Azospirillum brasilense: one gene and its partner. The protein of the gene in region 1 interacts with the protein of each later gene in a pairwise test. Links are inferred from orthologs where the notes say so. Each region holds a gene or a part of one and is shown on either strand. Other genes may lie near its edges.

What was found.
Region 2: the proteins of groL (region 1) and grpE interact in binary tests that used the Escherichia coli proteins (3 or more experiments, as listed by UniProt). The link is inferred for Azospirillum brasilense from one-to-one orthologs.

Annotation. Positions count from the first base shown.
Region 1 is NZ_CP012914.1:2,837,082-2,844,969, reverse strand. The notes cover bases 3,059-6,026. They hold groL (chaperonin GroEL), read left to right. Parts: upstream 3,059-3,704; coding sequence 3,705-5,348; downstream 5,349-6,026. Other genes in these bases: AMK58_RS13180 (catalase), read left to right, coding at 5,545-6,026; groES (co-chaperone GroES), read left to right, coding at 3,362-3,652; AMK58_RS13195 (usg protein), read right to left, coding at 3,059-3,067. In the rest of the region: AMK58_RS13205 (hypothetical protein), read left to right, coding at 1-2,032; AMK58_RS13200 (lysozyme), read right to left, coding at 2,177-2,668; more of AMK58_RS13195, read right to left, coding at 2,804-3,058; more of AMK58_RS13180, read left to right, coding at 6,027-7,239; AMK58_RS13175 (cytochrome-c peroxidase), read left to right, coding at 7,476-7,888.
Region 2 is NZ_CP012914.1:2,981,299-2,988,943, reverse strand. Bases 3,399-6,123 are described here. They hold grpE (nucleotide exchange factor GrpE), read left to right. Parts: upstream 3,399-4,319; coding sequence 4,320-4,928; downstream 4,929-6,123. Other genes in these bases: AMK58_RS13770 (methyl-accepting chemotaxis protein), read right to left, coding at 5,610-6,123; AMK58_RS13775 (response regulator), read left to right, coding at 5,220-5,585; hrcA (heat-inducible transcriptional repressor HrcA), read left to right, coding at 3,399-4,240. Outside these bases: AMK58_RS13805 (methyl-accepting chemotaxis protein), read right to left, coding at 1-222; radical SAM family heme chaperone HemW, read right to left, coding at 411-1,577; rdgB (RdgB/HAM1 family non-canonical purine NTP pyrophosphatase), read right to left, coding at 1,565-2,167; rph (ribonuclease PH), read right to left, coding at 2,315-3,034; more of hrcA, read left to right, coding at 3,200-3,398; more of AMK58_RS13770, read right to left, coding at 6,124-7,088; AMK58_RS13765 (DUF1848 domain-containing protein), read right to left, coding at 7,372-7,645. UniProt on the Escherichia coli protein: Participates actively in the response to hyperosmotic and heat shock by preventing the aggregation of stress-denatured proteins, in association with DnaK and GrpE. It is the nucleotide exchange factor for DnaK and may function as a thermosensor.

The DNA of each region.
Region 1 (7,888 bases):
CTTCGGCGGCACGCTGACCATCGACGGGGCGCTGGAGCTGGGCTTCGACCACATCGCCCTGTGCATGGGGGCGGGCAAGCCGACCGTCGTGCCGATGGCGAACGGGCTGGCCCGTGGGGTGCGGCAGGCCTCGGACTTCCTGATGGGGCTGCAACTGACCGGGGCGGCCAAGCCGGACAGCATCGCCAACCTCCAGGTCCGGCTGCCCATCGTGGTGATCGGCGGCGGGCTGACCGCGATCGACACGGCGACGGAGGCGCTGGCCTACTACCCCGTCCAGGTCGAGAAGTTCCTGTCCCGCTACGAGGTCCTGGCGGCCGATCGGGGGGAAGCGGCGGTGCGCGCCCGCTGGACGCCCGACGAGGCCGAACTGGCCGACGAGTTCCTGGCCCACGCCCGCGCCATCCGGGCGGAGCGCCTGGAGGCGGGAGAGCAGGGGCGCGAGCCGCGCGTCGCGGCGCTTCTGCAATCCTGGGGCGGCTCGACCATCGCCTACCGCCGCCGCCTGATCGACAGCCCCAGCTACACCCTGAACCACGAGGAGGTGGCGCACGGTCTGGCCGAGGGCATCCGCTTCCTGGAATGCGCCGCCCCGCGCGGGGTGGAGATCGACGAATCGGGCGCCGCGCGGGCGATCCACCTCGCCATCAGCCCGGTCGGGCCGGACGGGGTGGTGGCGCCCGCCGCCGTGGACGCGCGGCTCCCCGCCCGCACCATCCTGGTCGCCGCCGGCACCCAGCCGAACACCGTCCTGGCCCGCGAGGAGCCGGAGTGGGTGGAGCTGGACGGGCGTTGCTTCCGCGCCATCGACGAGGACGGCAATCCGGTGACGCCGGAGCGGACGAGCAAGCCGGCCCAGGCGCATGTGCTGATGGCGCGGGCGCCGGACGGGCGGTTCCTCAGCTTCTTCGGCGACCTGCACCCGTCCTTCGCCGGCAATGTGGTGAAGGCGATGGGCGGGGCGAAGCGCGGCTATCCGGTGGTCAGCCGCGCCCTGGCTCGCCGGGCGCCCAGCTCCGTGATGCCGGAGGCTCTGGTGCGGCGCCTGAACGTCGAACTGCGGCCCCTGGTGCACAGCGTCACCCGCCTGACCCCGACCATCGTGGAGGTGGTGGTGAAGGCTCCCGCCGCCGCACGCCGTTTCGAACCCGGACAGTTCTACCGGCTGCAGAACTTCGAAACGCTGGCGCAACGGATCGGCCGGACCACGCTGGCCATGGAAGGGCTGGCCCTGACCGGCGCCTGGGTGGACAAGGAGGCCGGGCTGCTCTCCCTGATCGTCCTGGAGATGGGCGGCTCGTCCGACCTCTGCGCCCTGCTGAAGCCCGGCGACCCGGTGGTGGTGATGGGGCCGACCGGCGCTCCGACCGAGATCCCGGAGGGCGAGACGGTGGCGCTGGTCGGCGGCGGGCTGGGCAACGCCGTGCTCTTCTCCATCGGGCAGGCCTGCCGGGCGCGCGGCAACCGGGTCGTCTATTTCGCCGGCTACAAGCGGATGGAGGACCGTTACAAGACCGAACAGATCGAGGCCGCCGCCGACCGCGTCGTCTGGTGCTGCGACGAGGCGCCGGGCTTCACGCCGACGCGGCCCGGTGATCTGAGTTTCGTCGGGAACATCGTGGAGGCCATGCGCGCCTACGCGGCGGGCGAGCTGGGGCCGGCGGATATTCCGCTGGAGACGGTGGACCGCATCGTCGCCATCGGCTCCGACCGCATGATGGCGGCGGTGGGGGCGGCCCGGCACGGCCTGCTGAAGCACCACCTGAAGCCCGGCCACGCCGCCATCGGCTCCATCAACTCCCCCATGCAATGCATGATGAAGGAGATCTGCGCCCAGTGCCTGCAACGGCACATCGACCCGGTGACCGGCGCGGAGACGGTGGTCTTCTCCTGCTTCAACCAGGACCAGAGCCTGGACCGCGTGGATTTCGCCAACCTGAACCAGCGGCTGCGCCAGAACGCCGTCCAGGAAAAGCTGACCGCCCAATGGATCGACCGCGGCCTGCGGCTGACCGGCCAGCGGAAAGGGTGAAGGGGAGATGCTTTCCCTCTCCCCTCTGGGGAGAGGGTTAGGGTGAGGGGGATGCGCTTTTGCCGGACGAACGGCCACGTACAACCCCCTCACCGGCCCTCCGGGCCACCCTCTCCCCAGGGGGGAGAGGGTTATTAAGAGCGTTCACGCGCCCGTGGCGGTGCTGACCGCCGCCTGGGGCAGCGGCGTGGTGGAGCTTTCGAACAGGTCGGCCTCGGCGGCGCGGCGCTTGACCAGACCCGGAAGCTGCGTCTTGACGCCGTTGACCGTGGCGTAGACCCAGCGGCCGAACTGGCCGGCGGCGCCCTCATAGTCGCCCTGGTTCAGCAGGCGCAGCAGAGTCGAGCACTGCAGGCTGCCGGCCCCCAGGTTGAACACGAAGGAAGCCAGCGCGCCGCGTTGGTCGGGGTTCAGCGCGACGGTGACCAGCTTGTCCACCTGGGCGGCGGCGGTGGTCAGGTCCGACTGCAGGAAATTGTCGGCCTGGGCGGAGGTGATGCTCTGCCCCAGTTCGACCCCGGCGGTGTGGCCGTAGCCGATGGTCGGCACCCCCGCCGGGCACAGGTAGGCGTTGAGGTAAAGCCCCTCGAAATGCTTCACGAGGTTGACCGCTTCTTGGCAGACCGGCGTCGTCATGTTCGTCATTCCCCAGCTTGTCGTGGACGTGCATCGGCACGGACGGTTCGTGCTGAGGAAAGGGTATCGAAAGAGTTATACTCTTAATAATGGTTTATTTTTTCACATTTTCCCGCGTTTCTGGGGTGTGGGGCGTCAGGTCCAGCGGAATTCCGCGGCCACCGCGCGGGCCTCGCCCGGTGTGATCAGGCGGTGGGTCGCCAGCTTCACCGAATGCAGCTTGCCGTCCAGGTTGGCCTGCCAGAAATCCAGGAACCGGCGCAGCACCGGGTAGCCGGGCGCGAGGTCCAATTCCTGCCAGAGATAGCTCTGCAGCAGGTGCGGGTGGTCCGGCATGTGGTACAGAATCTCCGCCGTGGTCAGGCGGTAATCGCGAAGCTGAAGCCCCAGACTGCCCATGCTCTGCCTCCGTGATGGTGGAACCGGTGGCGTCCTTCCGCTGCGTCCTGATGATTCTTTTGTGAAAGTGTGCCGTTCGCGGCTGCGGCGGGCAACAAAAATTTTTCTGCTATTTCAATGCATTAGCAGCAAGGAGGGGCGACTGCTGCCAGGAATCGCACCGATTGCCGCAACGACCCTCTTGAATCAAAACCGCAGCTCGATTAGCTGTCTGGCACTCGCCGGGGGAGAGTGCTAACAGCCCCGAGCCCGGCGCCAATCCTTTCAATAAGCCTTGATCCTGGAGGCATCCCCATGAAGTTCCGTCCGCTGCACGACCGCGTCGTCGTCAAGCGTCTGGAGTCCGACACCAAGACCAAGGGCGGGATCATCATCCCCGACACCGCGAAGGAAAAGCCCCAGGAGGGCCAGGTCGTCGCGGTGGGTCCGGGCGCCCGTGACGAGAGCGGCAAGGTCGTTGCGCTCGACGTGAAGGCCGGCGACCGCATCCTGTTCGGCAAGTGGTCGGGCACCGAGGTGAAGATCGAGGGCGAGGATTTCCTCATCATGAAGGAATCCGACATCATGGGCGTCGTCGAGGCCTGAGCCTCCGCCCGCGCTGAGCGATCCAACCCCCCGAATTTCAAGGAAGTGAGCAATGGCTGCCAAGGAAGTTAAGTTCTCCGCCGCCGCGCGTGAGAAGATGCTGCGCGGTGTGGACATCCTCGCCGACGCCGTGAAGGTGACGCTGGGTCCGAAGGGCCGCAACGTCGTGATCGAGAAGTCCTTCGGCGCTCCGCGCATCACCAAGGACGGCGTCTCGGTCGCCAAGGAAATCGAGCTGTCGGACAAGTTCGAGAACATGGGCGCCCAGATGGTGCGTGAGGTCGCGTCGAAGACGAACGACCTGGCCGGCGACGGCACCACCACGGCGACCGTTCTGGCCCAGGCCATCGTCCGCGAGGGCGTGAAGTCGGTGGCCGCCGGCATGAACCCGATGGACCTGAAGCGCGGCATCGACCTCGCCGTCGAGACCGTCGTGAACGACATCCGTGGCCGCGCCAAGAAGGTCACGACCAACGACGAGATCGCCCAGGTCGGCACCATCTCCGCCAACGGCGAAGGCGAGATCGGCAAGATGATCGCCCAGGCCATGGAGAAGGTCGGCAACGAGGGCGTCATCACGGTGGAAGAGGCCAAGAGCCTCGAGACCGAGCTGGACGTCGTCGAGGGCATGCAGTTCGACCGCGGCTACCTGTCGCCGTACTTCATCACCAACGCCGACAAGATGATCGCGGACCTCGAGAGCCCGTTCATCCTGCTCCACGAGAAGAAGCTGTCGGGTCTGCAGGCCCTGCTGCCGGTCCTCGAGGCCGTCGTGCAGTCCTCGCGTCCGCTGCTGATCATCGCCGAGGACGTCGAGGGCGAGGCCCTGGCGACCCTGGTCGTGAACAAGCTGCGTGGCGGCCTGAAGGTTGCCGCCGTCAAGGCCCCGGGCTTCGGTGACCGCCGCAAGGCGATGCTGGAGGACATGGCCATCCTGACCGGCGGCCAGGTCATCTCCGAGGATCTCGGCATCAAGCTCGAGAACGTCACCATCGACATGCTGGGCACCGCCAAGAAGGTCGTGATCTCCAAGGAGAACACCACCATCGTCGACGGCGCCGGCTCGGCCGAGGACATCCAGGCCCGCATCGGCCAGATCAAGGCGCAGATCGAGGAGACCACCTCGGACTACGACCGCGAGAAGCTGCAGGAGCGTCTGGCGAAGCTGGCTGGCGGCGTTGCCGTCATCCGCGTCGGCGGCGCCACCGAGGTCGAGGTGAAGGAGCGCAAGGATCGCGTTGACGACGCCATGCACGCCACCCGCGCCGCGGTGGAAGAGGGTGTCGTCGCCGGCGGTGGCACCGCCCTGCTGTACGCCACCAAGGCCCTCGACGCCCTGAAGCCGATCAACGACGAGCAGCGCGTCGGCATCGAGATCATCCGCCGCGCCCTGCAGGCCCCGGTCCGTCAGATCGCCTACAACGCGGGCACCGACGGTTCGATCGTGGTCGGCAAGCTGCTGGACCAGAACGACGCCAACTTCGGCTACGACGCCCAGAAGGGTGAGTTCACCGATCTGGTCGCCGCCGGCATCATCGACCCGGTGAAGGTGGTTCGCACCGCCCTGCAGGACGCGGCCTCGATCGCCGGCCTGCTGATCACCACCGAGGCGATGATCGCCGAGAAGCCGGAGAAGAAGGCTGCTCCGGCCGGCATGCCGGGTGGCATGGACGACATGGGCGGCATGGGCTTCTAATAGCTCACGTCATCCACGACGTTTGCGGAAAGGGCGGTCCCTCGGGGCCGCCCTTTTCCGTTTGGGCATCTCCCTGACGGACAGGGTGCCGCCGGCCGGCGTTTTGGATTGGAACGGTTCCAAACTGGGGACGTTGACCTCCCAACCGGACGCCCCAGAGGTGCGCCGGCACGGCTTGCTGTTCAGGGAGAAAGCGATGGCTGACCAATCGAAGACTCTGACCAACCGTCAGGGCCACCCGATCACCAACAACCAATCCCAGCGCACCGTGGGAGCGCGCGGCCCGGCGACGCTGGAGAACTACCAGTTCCTGGAGAAGATCTCCCACTTCGACCGCGAGCGCATTCCGGAGCGCGTGGTTCACGCCCGCGGCTTCGTCTGCTACGGGGAATTCGAGGCGACGGGCAAGATCGGCGACGAGCCGGCGTCCAAATACACCCGTGCCAAGCTGTTCGGGCAGGCCGGCAAGAAGACCCCGCTGGCCATCCGCTTCTCCACCGTCATCGGCGGGCGCGATTCGTCGGAGGTGGCCCGCGACCCGCGCGGCTTCGCGGTGAAGTTCTACACCGAGGACGGCAACTGGGATCTCGTCGGCAACAACCTGCCGGTCTTCTTCATCCGCGACGCCATCAAGTTCCCCGACGTCATCCACTCGCTGAAGCCCGATCCGGTGACCTTCCGCCAGGAGCCGAACCGCATCTTCGACTTCATGAGCCAGACGCCCGAATCCATGCACATGCTGACGCATCTGTTCAGCCCGCGCGGGATTCCGGCCAACTACCGGCACATGGAAGGCTTCGGCGTGAACACCTACAAGATGGTGAACGCCAACGGCGACACGGTGTTGGTCAAGTACCACTTCCACCCGCGCTGCGGCGTCGCCTCCCTGACGGCGGAAGAGGCGGCGAAGGTGCAGGGGCAGGATCTCGGCTCCGCCTCCAAGGACCTCTATGAGGCCATCGACCGGGGCGACCACCCGCAGTGGGATCTGTATGTCCAGGTCATGGAGGATCACGATCATCCCGAGCTTGAGTGGGACCCGCTGGACGACACCAAGGTCTGGCCGGAGTCGGACTTCCCGCTGCGCCACGTCGGCGTGATGACGCTGAACCGCAACGTCGAGGACTTCTTCAACGAGAACGAACAGATCGCCATGGGCACCGGCGTCCTGGTCGACGGGCTGGACTTCTCCGACGACAAGATGCTGGTCGGGCGGACCTTCTCCTACTCCGACACGCAGCGCTACCGGGTCGGCCCCAACTATCAGCAGTTGCCGATCAACCAAGCCAAGAACGCGGCGGTCGCCACCAACCTGTCGGGTGGGCAAATGTCCTACCAGCGCGATCTGGCCCCGGGGCAGAACCCACACGTCAATTTCGAGCCGTCCATCCACAACGGCCTGACCGAGGCCCAGCGGGAGGAGCCGAACAACCCGCCGGAGATCCACGGCCGCCTGACCCGCAGCGTGATCGAGCGCCGCAACGACTACGTCCAGCCGCGCGCCCGCTACTGCACCATGATGGACTGGGAGCGCGACGATCTGGTCCTGAACATGGGCACCCTGCTCGGCCAGTGCGAACGCGACGTCCAGGAGCGGATGCTCTGGCACTTCTTCCTGATCCATGACGACTACGGCAGCCGGGTGGCCGGCATGCTGGGCATGACCGCCGCCGACGTCGCCGGCTTGGCCTCCCTGCCCAAGCAGGTGCTGACCGACGAGGACCAGAAGCGGCTGAAGGCGCTGGGCAGGAACGGCGACACCATCGACCCGAAGGCCTGGGGCCAGTGGACCGGCTCCGTGAAGGTCCACCGCGCCACGGCGGACGAGGTGGTGAAGGGCATGCCGTCCGGCGCGCAAGGCGGCATGGCCAGCCAAGCCGCTGCCGATTAGGCACAACCTAAGATCATCAATCGGTTGACGTCCCGATGGGGCGGCGGGTTGTCCCGCCGCCCCTTTTTCATGCCCGCACCGATGACTGTTTTGAGTAGTCACAATTCGTGTACGGACATGCGGCAAGTTGCCGCGCGACACGCCTGTCACTGGTATCACCAGAGCGGGGCGTGCCACTGTCATTTTGCATCAAGGCATTAGCCAAAATATTAGAACTTCGATAAGGGAGAAGTGCGATGTCCATGCGTGCTGCCGTGTCGTTCGCGGCCATGCTGGCGGCCTCCGTCGCCACCTTCGGCGTGCCGGCGTTCGCCGCCGACGAACCGATTTCGCCGATCGAGCCGGCGAAGGTCACCAATCCCGGATTGGTTGAACTTGGCAAGAAGCTGTACTTCGATCCCCGGCTGTCCAAGTCCGGCTTCATCTCCTGCAACTCGTGCCACAACCTGTCCATGGGCGGCACCGACAACCTGAAGACCTCCGTCGGCCACAACTGGCAGCAGGGCCCGATCAACTCGCCGACCGTTCTGAACTCCAGCCTGAACGTGGCGCAGTTCTGGGACGGCCGCGCCCTGACGTTGCAGGAGCAGGCCGGCGGCCCGATCGCCAACCCCGGCGAGATGGGCTCCACCCACGCCCTGGCGGTCGA
Region 2 (7,645 bases), 140 kb from region 1 along the record:
GGCCTCCTCGCGGGTGATCTTGCCGGCGGCCGCCTCCGCCTCCAGCGCGGTGGCCAGGGTGACTCCGGTTTCCACGATGCTGTACAGCGTGTCCAGCCGGTCGGCGTGCATACGAGTGTAGTTGAGATAAAGGCCGGCGCCGGCGATGGCGAAGGATGCGACCGAAGCCGCGACGACGAGCGCCCACAGCTTGGCCCGAATGGAAAGCTTCGTGAGGGTCATGGGATGTCTGCCTGAAACTGTCTGCCCTGTCCCGCGTCCCGGCAAGCGGCGGTTGCTTGCCCTAGTCTTTGCCGGGACTCCAAGAAGGATCGACAGTCACAGGAAACTTATAAACGGATGTATAAAAATGCGGGGCGCGCCGGGCACTGGGCGCCTTTGTCACACCACGTTTCCGGGTATTCGTGCGGTCAGGCCAGAAGGGCCCCCAGCACGGCGTTCAACCGCTGCCGCCCTTCATGCGTGGCGCGCAACGTGTCTTTGCCGACTTCCAGGAAACCGCCGGCCACCAGACGCTCCAGCGCGGCGGGATCGACCAGCCCGTCGAGGTCACGGCCGGTCTCCTCGACCAGCCGGGCGCGGGCCACCCCCTCGCGCAGGCGCAGCCCCATCATCAGCAGCTCAGACCCGCGCGACTCGCGGGCGACCGGCTCGGGCGCGGCGGCGCCGTGGCCGTCGCGCTCGACCCGCTCCAGCCAGATCTCCGGGGCGCGGTGGGCGCGGGTGGCGAATTTCTCGCCGTTCAGGGTCAGCCGGCCGTGGGCGCCGGGACCGACGCCGACGTAATCGCCGTAGCGCCAGTAGGTCAGGTTGTGGCGGCTCTCCTCGCCGGGGCGGGCGTGGTTGGAGATCTCGTAGGCGGGCAGCCCGGCGCGGTCGAGCAGGCTCTGCGTCGCCTCGTAGAGATCGCCGGCCAGATCCTCGTCGGGCAGCACCAGATCGCCCCGCGCGTGCAGGGGGAAGAAGGCCGTGCCCTCCTCGATGGTCAACTGGTAGACCGACAGATGGCCGACCGCGTGGCCCAGCGCGCGGGTCAGCTCCGCCTCCCACGCCGCCACGGACTGGCCGGGGCGAGCGTAGATCAGGTCGAAGCTGAAGCGGGGGAAGGTCCGGGCGGCCAGCGCGATGGCGCCGGTCGCCTCCGCCGCGCTGTGCTGGCGGCCGAGGAATTTCAGCGCGGCGTCGTCCAGCGCCTGGATGCCCATCGACAGGCGGTTGACCCCGGCGGCGCGGAAGGCGCGGAACTTGTCGGCCTCGACCGAGGTCGGGTTGGCCTCCAGCGACACTTCCAAATCGCTGCCGACCGTCCAGCGGGCGGCGATGCGCTCCAGCACGGCGCCGACCGTCGCCGGCTCCATCAGCGACGGCGTGCCGCCCCCGAAGAAGACCGAGGTGACCCGGCGGCCGGGTGTTGCGTCCGCGTAATGATCCAGCTCCCGCACCAGCGCGGCGCGCCAGCGGTCATGCTCGACCCGGTCGCGGACGTGGCTGTTGAAGTCGCAGTACGGGCACTTCGCCTTGCAGAAGGGCCAGTGGATGTAGATCCCGAAGCCAGGATCAGGAGTCACTTGAAGCATCGCTCGACAAGCTGGCGGAAGGCGTCGGCCCGGTGGCTCATCTCATGCTTCCGGGCCGGGTCCATCTCGCCGAAGGTGATGTCGTGGCCGTCCGGTTTGAACATCGGATCGTAACCGAAACCATGCGCGCCGCGCGGCGGCCAGACCAGCGTGCCGGGGCAGCGGCCTTCCACCGTCTCGACATGGCCGTCCGGCCAGGCGAGCGACAGGGCGCAGACGAACCAGGCGCTGCGGTCGGTCTGGCCCTTCAGCCCGTCCTCGACCTTGCCCATGGCCATCTGGAAGTCCTTTTCCGGACCGGCCCAGCGGGCGGAGTAGATGCCGGGGTCGCCGTTCAGCGCCGGCACCACCATCCCGCTGTCGTCGGCCAGCGCGACATGCCCCGCCTTGGCGGCGGCCAGGGCCTTCAGCTCGGCGTTCGCAATGAAGGTGGTGCCCGTCTCCTCCGGCTCCGGCAGGCCAAGTTCGCCCGCGGACACGAAGGAGGCGGCATAGGGGCCGAGCAGCGCCGCGATCTCGCGGACCTTGCCCTTGTTGTGGCTGGCGATCACCAGCGTGCCGCCCGTGAAGCGGCGGGGAGGCGTGGTCATGGGGGAGTTCCTTCTGTCACAAACCGTTGCCCCCACCCTCCCGCTTCGCGGGTCCCTCCCTCCCCCGCTGTCGCAGGGGAGGGCCGATTTCCCCTCCCCTGCGACAGCGGGGGAGGGTCAGGGTGGGGGCAATGCGCAACCGCGCCTTTACTTCACCGCGATCGCCGCCTTCTGCAAGGCCACCAGCTCGTCGATGCCCTTGCGGGCCAGCGCCAGCAGCTCCATGAACTGCGGCTCGCTGAAGGGGCGCTCCTCGGCGGTGCCCTGCACCTCGACGATGCCCCCCTGGCCGGTCAGCACGAAGTTGGCGTCGGCCTGCGCGGTCGAATCCTCGGCGTAGTCGAGGTCCAGCACGCTGGTGTTCTTGTAGATGCCGCAGGAGACGGCGGCCACATGGTCGGTCAGCGGCATGGTCTTGAGCGCGCCGATCTGCATCAGATGCTGGAAGGCCAGATGCAGGGCGACGAAGCTGCCGGTGATGGCGGCGGTGCGGGTGCCGCCGTCGGCCTGGATGACGTCGCAGTCGATCTTGATCTGCTTCTCGCCCATGGCGGCGCGGTCGGTGACGGCGCGCAGCGCACGGCCGATCAGGCGCTGGATCTCCTGGGTGCGGCCCGACTGCTTGCCCTTGGCGGCCTCGCGGTCGGTGCGGCTGTGGGTGGAGCGCGGCAGCATGCCGTATTCGGCGGTGACCCAGCCGAGGCCGGTGTTCTTCAGGAAGCGCGGAACGCCCTCGTCCACGCTGGCGGTGCACAGGACGTGCGTGTCGCCGAACCGCACCAGGCAGGACCCCTCGGCGTGCTTGCTGAAATGGGGCTCAAGGGAAATGGTGCGCAACTGGTCGTGGGCGCGGCCGGAGGGACGCATCGGGCATGATCCGCGAATCTGTTGAAATCGGCGGCAAGCTAGCGTCCGCCGCCCCCGCCGTCCAGCGCGCAACCGGGGCGCACGTTGATTCGGAGCGGACACCTGCCTAAATTCGGGACGCCCCTTATCCGCGCCCCAACAGCATCGTCCGGTCCCCGCCCCGCCATGATCACCGAGCTGAACCAACGGTCCCGCGAGATCTTCCGGCTGATCGTCGACGCCTATGTGGCGACCGGCGAGCCGGTGGGCTCGCGCACGATCTCGCGGAGGCTCGGCATGGCCCTGTCGCCCGCGACCATCCGCAACGTCATGGCCGACCTGGAGGAGCAGGGGCTGCTCTACGCCCCCCACACCTCCGCCGGCCGCATCCCGACCGAGGCGGGGCTGCGCCTGTTCGTCAACGGCCTGCTGGAGATCGGCAGCCTGAGCGAGGACGAACGCGGCTCCATCGAGGCCAAATGCGCCTCCTCCGGGCGGTCGCTGCAGGACGTGCTGGGCGAGGCGTCCACCCTGCTGTCCGGCCTGTCGCACTGCGCCGGGCTGGTGGTGGCGCCGAAGACCGACCGGCCGCTGAAGCACATCGAGTTCGTGTCGCTGGCCCCCGGCCGGGCGCTGGTCGTGCTGGTCAACGAGGACGGGCTGGTCGAGAACCGCGTCATCGAGGTTCCGGTCGGCGTGCCCGCCGCGACGCTGCAGATGGTGTCGAACTTCCTCAGCGCGAAGCTGGTGGGCCGCACGCTGGACGAGGCGCGGCAGGCCGTGCTGCGCGAGATCGAGGACCAGAAGACTGAGCTGGACGAATTGTCGCAGCGCGTGGTCTCCGCCGGTCTCGCCACCTGGGCAGGCAGCGGCGGGCAGAACAGCGGCCAGTTGATCGTGCGCGGCCAGGCGAAGCTGCTGGAGGACGTCACCGCCCTGTCGGACCTGGAGCGCGTGCGCGCCCTGTTCGAGGCGCTGGAGACCAAGGAGACCATGCTGCGCCTGCTCGACGCCACCGGGAAGGGCGACGGGGTGCAGATCTTCATCGGCGCGGAGAATGTGCTGTTCGGCCATTCCGGCTGTTCGCTCATCATCTCGCCGTTCCAGAACAGCCGCGAGCAGGTGATCGGCGCCATCGGCGTGATCGGCCCGACCCGCATCAATTATGCCCGGATCATCCCGCTTGTGGATTATACAGCCAAGGTCATCAGCCGCCTTGTCGGGTGACGCCCTGTCGGGTGACGATCTTGGCAATGCTTCACCCATCCCCCACCAGACGACGACCCAAGACGACAACGAGAGAGCCATGAGCGAAGAGCAGAACAAGCCCGCCGAAGCCGAGATGGAGCAGACCGAAGCCGTCCAGGACAAGGCCGCCCAGGACAAGGCCGCGGACGCCGGTGCCGGGGATCGCGTGGCCCAGCTTGAGGCCGAGGTCGCCAGCCTGAAGGACCAGCTCCTGCGCCAGATGGCCGAGGTGGAGAACACCCGCCGCCGCGCCCAGCGCGACCGCGAGGACGCCAGCAAGTTCGCCGTGTCCAGCTTCGCCAAGGAGCTGGTGACGGTGGCCGACAACCTGCGCCGCGCGCTGGAGGCCGTCCCCGCCGAGGGCCGCGAGAACGACGAGGTGCTGAAGGGCCTCTCCGTGGGCGTGGAGGCGACGGAGCGCCAGCTCATCTCCGCCTTCGAGCGTGCGGGCATCAAGAAGATCGACCCGACCGGCGAACTGTTCGACCCGAACTTCCATCAGGTGATGTTCGAGATCGAGAACACCGGCAAGCCGGCCGGCACGGTCGTGCAGGTGCTCCAGCCCGGCTACACCATCCACGGCCGCCTGCTGCGCGAGGCCATGGTGGGCGTCGCCAAGGCCGGTCCTCACGAAATGGGCGGCCAGCACGTCGATACGAAAGCCTGACCGTCCTTTGGACGAATAGCCCGACCCTCCTCTGGAGGGATGGACCAGCCGCCTTCCGGACGGCGGGCGGCACGTCTCTTGCGGCGGCGCGGCGGCATGGCCCGCCGCGCCGCTTTTTTTGTCCGGCAGTCTCCGGATGAGTGTCCGCCCGCGATCCTTTGCGTACCGAAGGGCTTGCGCCGGGCTGGTCCTTCGCCTATTCGCATCGGGGCCCCGATTCGCGTCGGGGAGTCTCGCGGCGCCCCGTGAATTGCCCGTTCCGGGCGGCCGCTCATTCAGGGAACCGGACCCGTGGCCAAGACCATTCTGACCGTCGACGACTCCAAGACCATCCGCGACATGGTCGCCTTCACGCTGCGCAACGCCGGCTACGGCGTCACCGAGGCGGCGGACGGCACCGCCGGTCTGGCGGAGGTCAACCGGCAGAAGTTCGACTGCATCATCACCGACCTGAACATGCCGGGCATGGACGGTCTGGCCCTGACCCGGGCCATCCGCGGCAGCGCGCTCAACCGCGCGACCCCCGTGCTGCTGCTGACCACCGAGGCCGATCCCGCCAAGAAGACCGCCGGCCGCGAGGCCGGGGCCACCGGCTGGCTGGTCAAGCCCTTCAACCCGGACAAGCTGGTCGAGACCGTGAAGAAGGTCTGCCCGTAACCCGTAACCCGGTGCTGGCGCCGGTCACCGCACCAGCACGACGGCGGCGCTGCGCGTCCGCTCGACCGCCTGGGACATCTGGGCGACCGCGGTGGAGATCCCGGCGATGTTCGCCGAGGCGGTCTGGACGGCGGTCGCGGCGCTCTGCATGTTGCCGGACACGCTCTGGGTCACGCTGCTCTGCTCCTCGACGGCGGCGGCGGTGGCGGTGACGAAGGAGCGCACGCTCTCGATGCCGCTGCGGATGCTGTCCAGCGATCCGGCAACCTCGGCGGAGGTCGCCTGGATCATGTCGATCTCGCGGGTGATCTGATCCGTGGCCTTGGCGGCCTGGTTGGCGAGGTTCTTGACCTCCTGCGCCACGACGGCGAAGCCCTTGCCCGCCTCGCCGGCGCGCGCCGCCTCGATCGTCGCGTTCAGCGCCAGAAGATTGATCTGGCTGGCGATGTTCTGGATCAGCCCGACGATGCTGTTCATCGACTGGGCGGCGTCGGTCAGGCGCCCGGCGTTGGCGCCGACCGCGTTCGCCTTGTCGTAGACGGTGTCGGCGGCGCTGCGCGAATTCGCCATGCTCTGCGAGATTTCGGCGATGGAGGCCGCCAACTCCTCGGCGCTGGCGGCGACCGTCTGCACGTTGGCGGAGGTCTGGTCCGCTGCCACGGCCGCGGATTGCACCTGCGCGGAGGACTGATCCATGGCCCGGTCGATCTCGCCGAAATTCTCGTCGATAAGGGACTTGAGGTCCCCCAGCAGATTGATCTGCGCGCTGACGTCCGAGGCGATCTTCATGATCTTCACGACCTTGCCGGCCGCGTCGAGGATCGGGTTGTAGGACCCCTCGATCCAAAGCTGCCGGCCACCCTTGGCGACGCGGCGGTGCTGGCCGGCCATATACTGCCCGCGCCGCAGGGACTCCCAGAAGTTGCGGTATTCCTGGCTTGTCCGTTGTTCAGGCTCGACGAACTGGCTGTGATGCCGGCCCTGCACCTCGGACAGATCGTAGCCGAACAGCTTCAGGAAATTCGCGTTGGCGGACAGGATGACGCCGTCCGTATCGAACTCGATCACCGCCTGAGAACGCTGGATCGCCGTGATCTGGGACGCGTAGTTCAGATTCATCAGCCGCTCCTTGGCGTCGGCCCATTCCACGACGAAGCCGATGCGCTTGCCGTATTCCATGAGCGGAGACACCAGAAGGTCGAACTGGTGGTTGCCGACCCGGATGGTGGCGCCGTGCGGGCGGGTCAGGACGCTCAGCATGCGCTGCTGGTGTGTCGGATTCTTGTGAAAGACGTCGATCTTGCTGCCGACCAGGGTGTTCACGTTGAAGCGCGGCAACTCCTTGCGCAGATCCTCTTCGGCATCACGAAGCAGAGCGGTAACAGACGGATTGATATAGACAATCGTCAGGTCATTGTCGGCGATCATGACATTCGCACGCATGGCATTGATTGCCGTCACCTTGGCCGCGATCGTCGCGTCTTTTGTGAACATGCCGAACATGGCCAAAGCTCCCTGTGAACGTTGCTTGATGCCACATTCTGTCAATGTAATCCGGATTGTCCATAGGGGTATAAAAAAAGCACTAATGTTGTTGTGTGAATTAATAGAATTCCAAAAATCTGGAATTTATGAGCGGTCATAAGATTTGATCTATAATTCACACCATAGTCATACTTGGTTGTGCTTGATAAGCATAACGATATAGGCGGATAAATATAAATAAATCAATCCCCGGAAGATCAAGGAGAGGGTGGGATCAATCAAACACTGTTTCACCCAGGCGTCACGACGTGGCCGGCGCCCTTGGGAACAGGAATTCCCCCGCTGGGTCGTGGGCGGCGAAGCGCCGTTGCGCCGTGGCGCGGTTGGCGACGGCATAACAGTAGACGCAGCCGTGCGGGCAGGTGTCGTAATCCCCGATGTCGCGGCTTTCCGCGCACAGGCAGCCGGGGCGGTTGCCCTTCTCCCTGGCCGCGACAGGCCGCCCGGCGACGTCGGACAGCCGTTGCGCGTCGACGCAGCGGGCCGGCGCCGTGCCGGGAACACCGGCCAGTTCC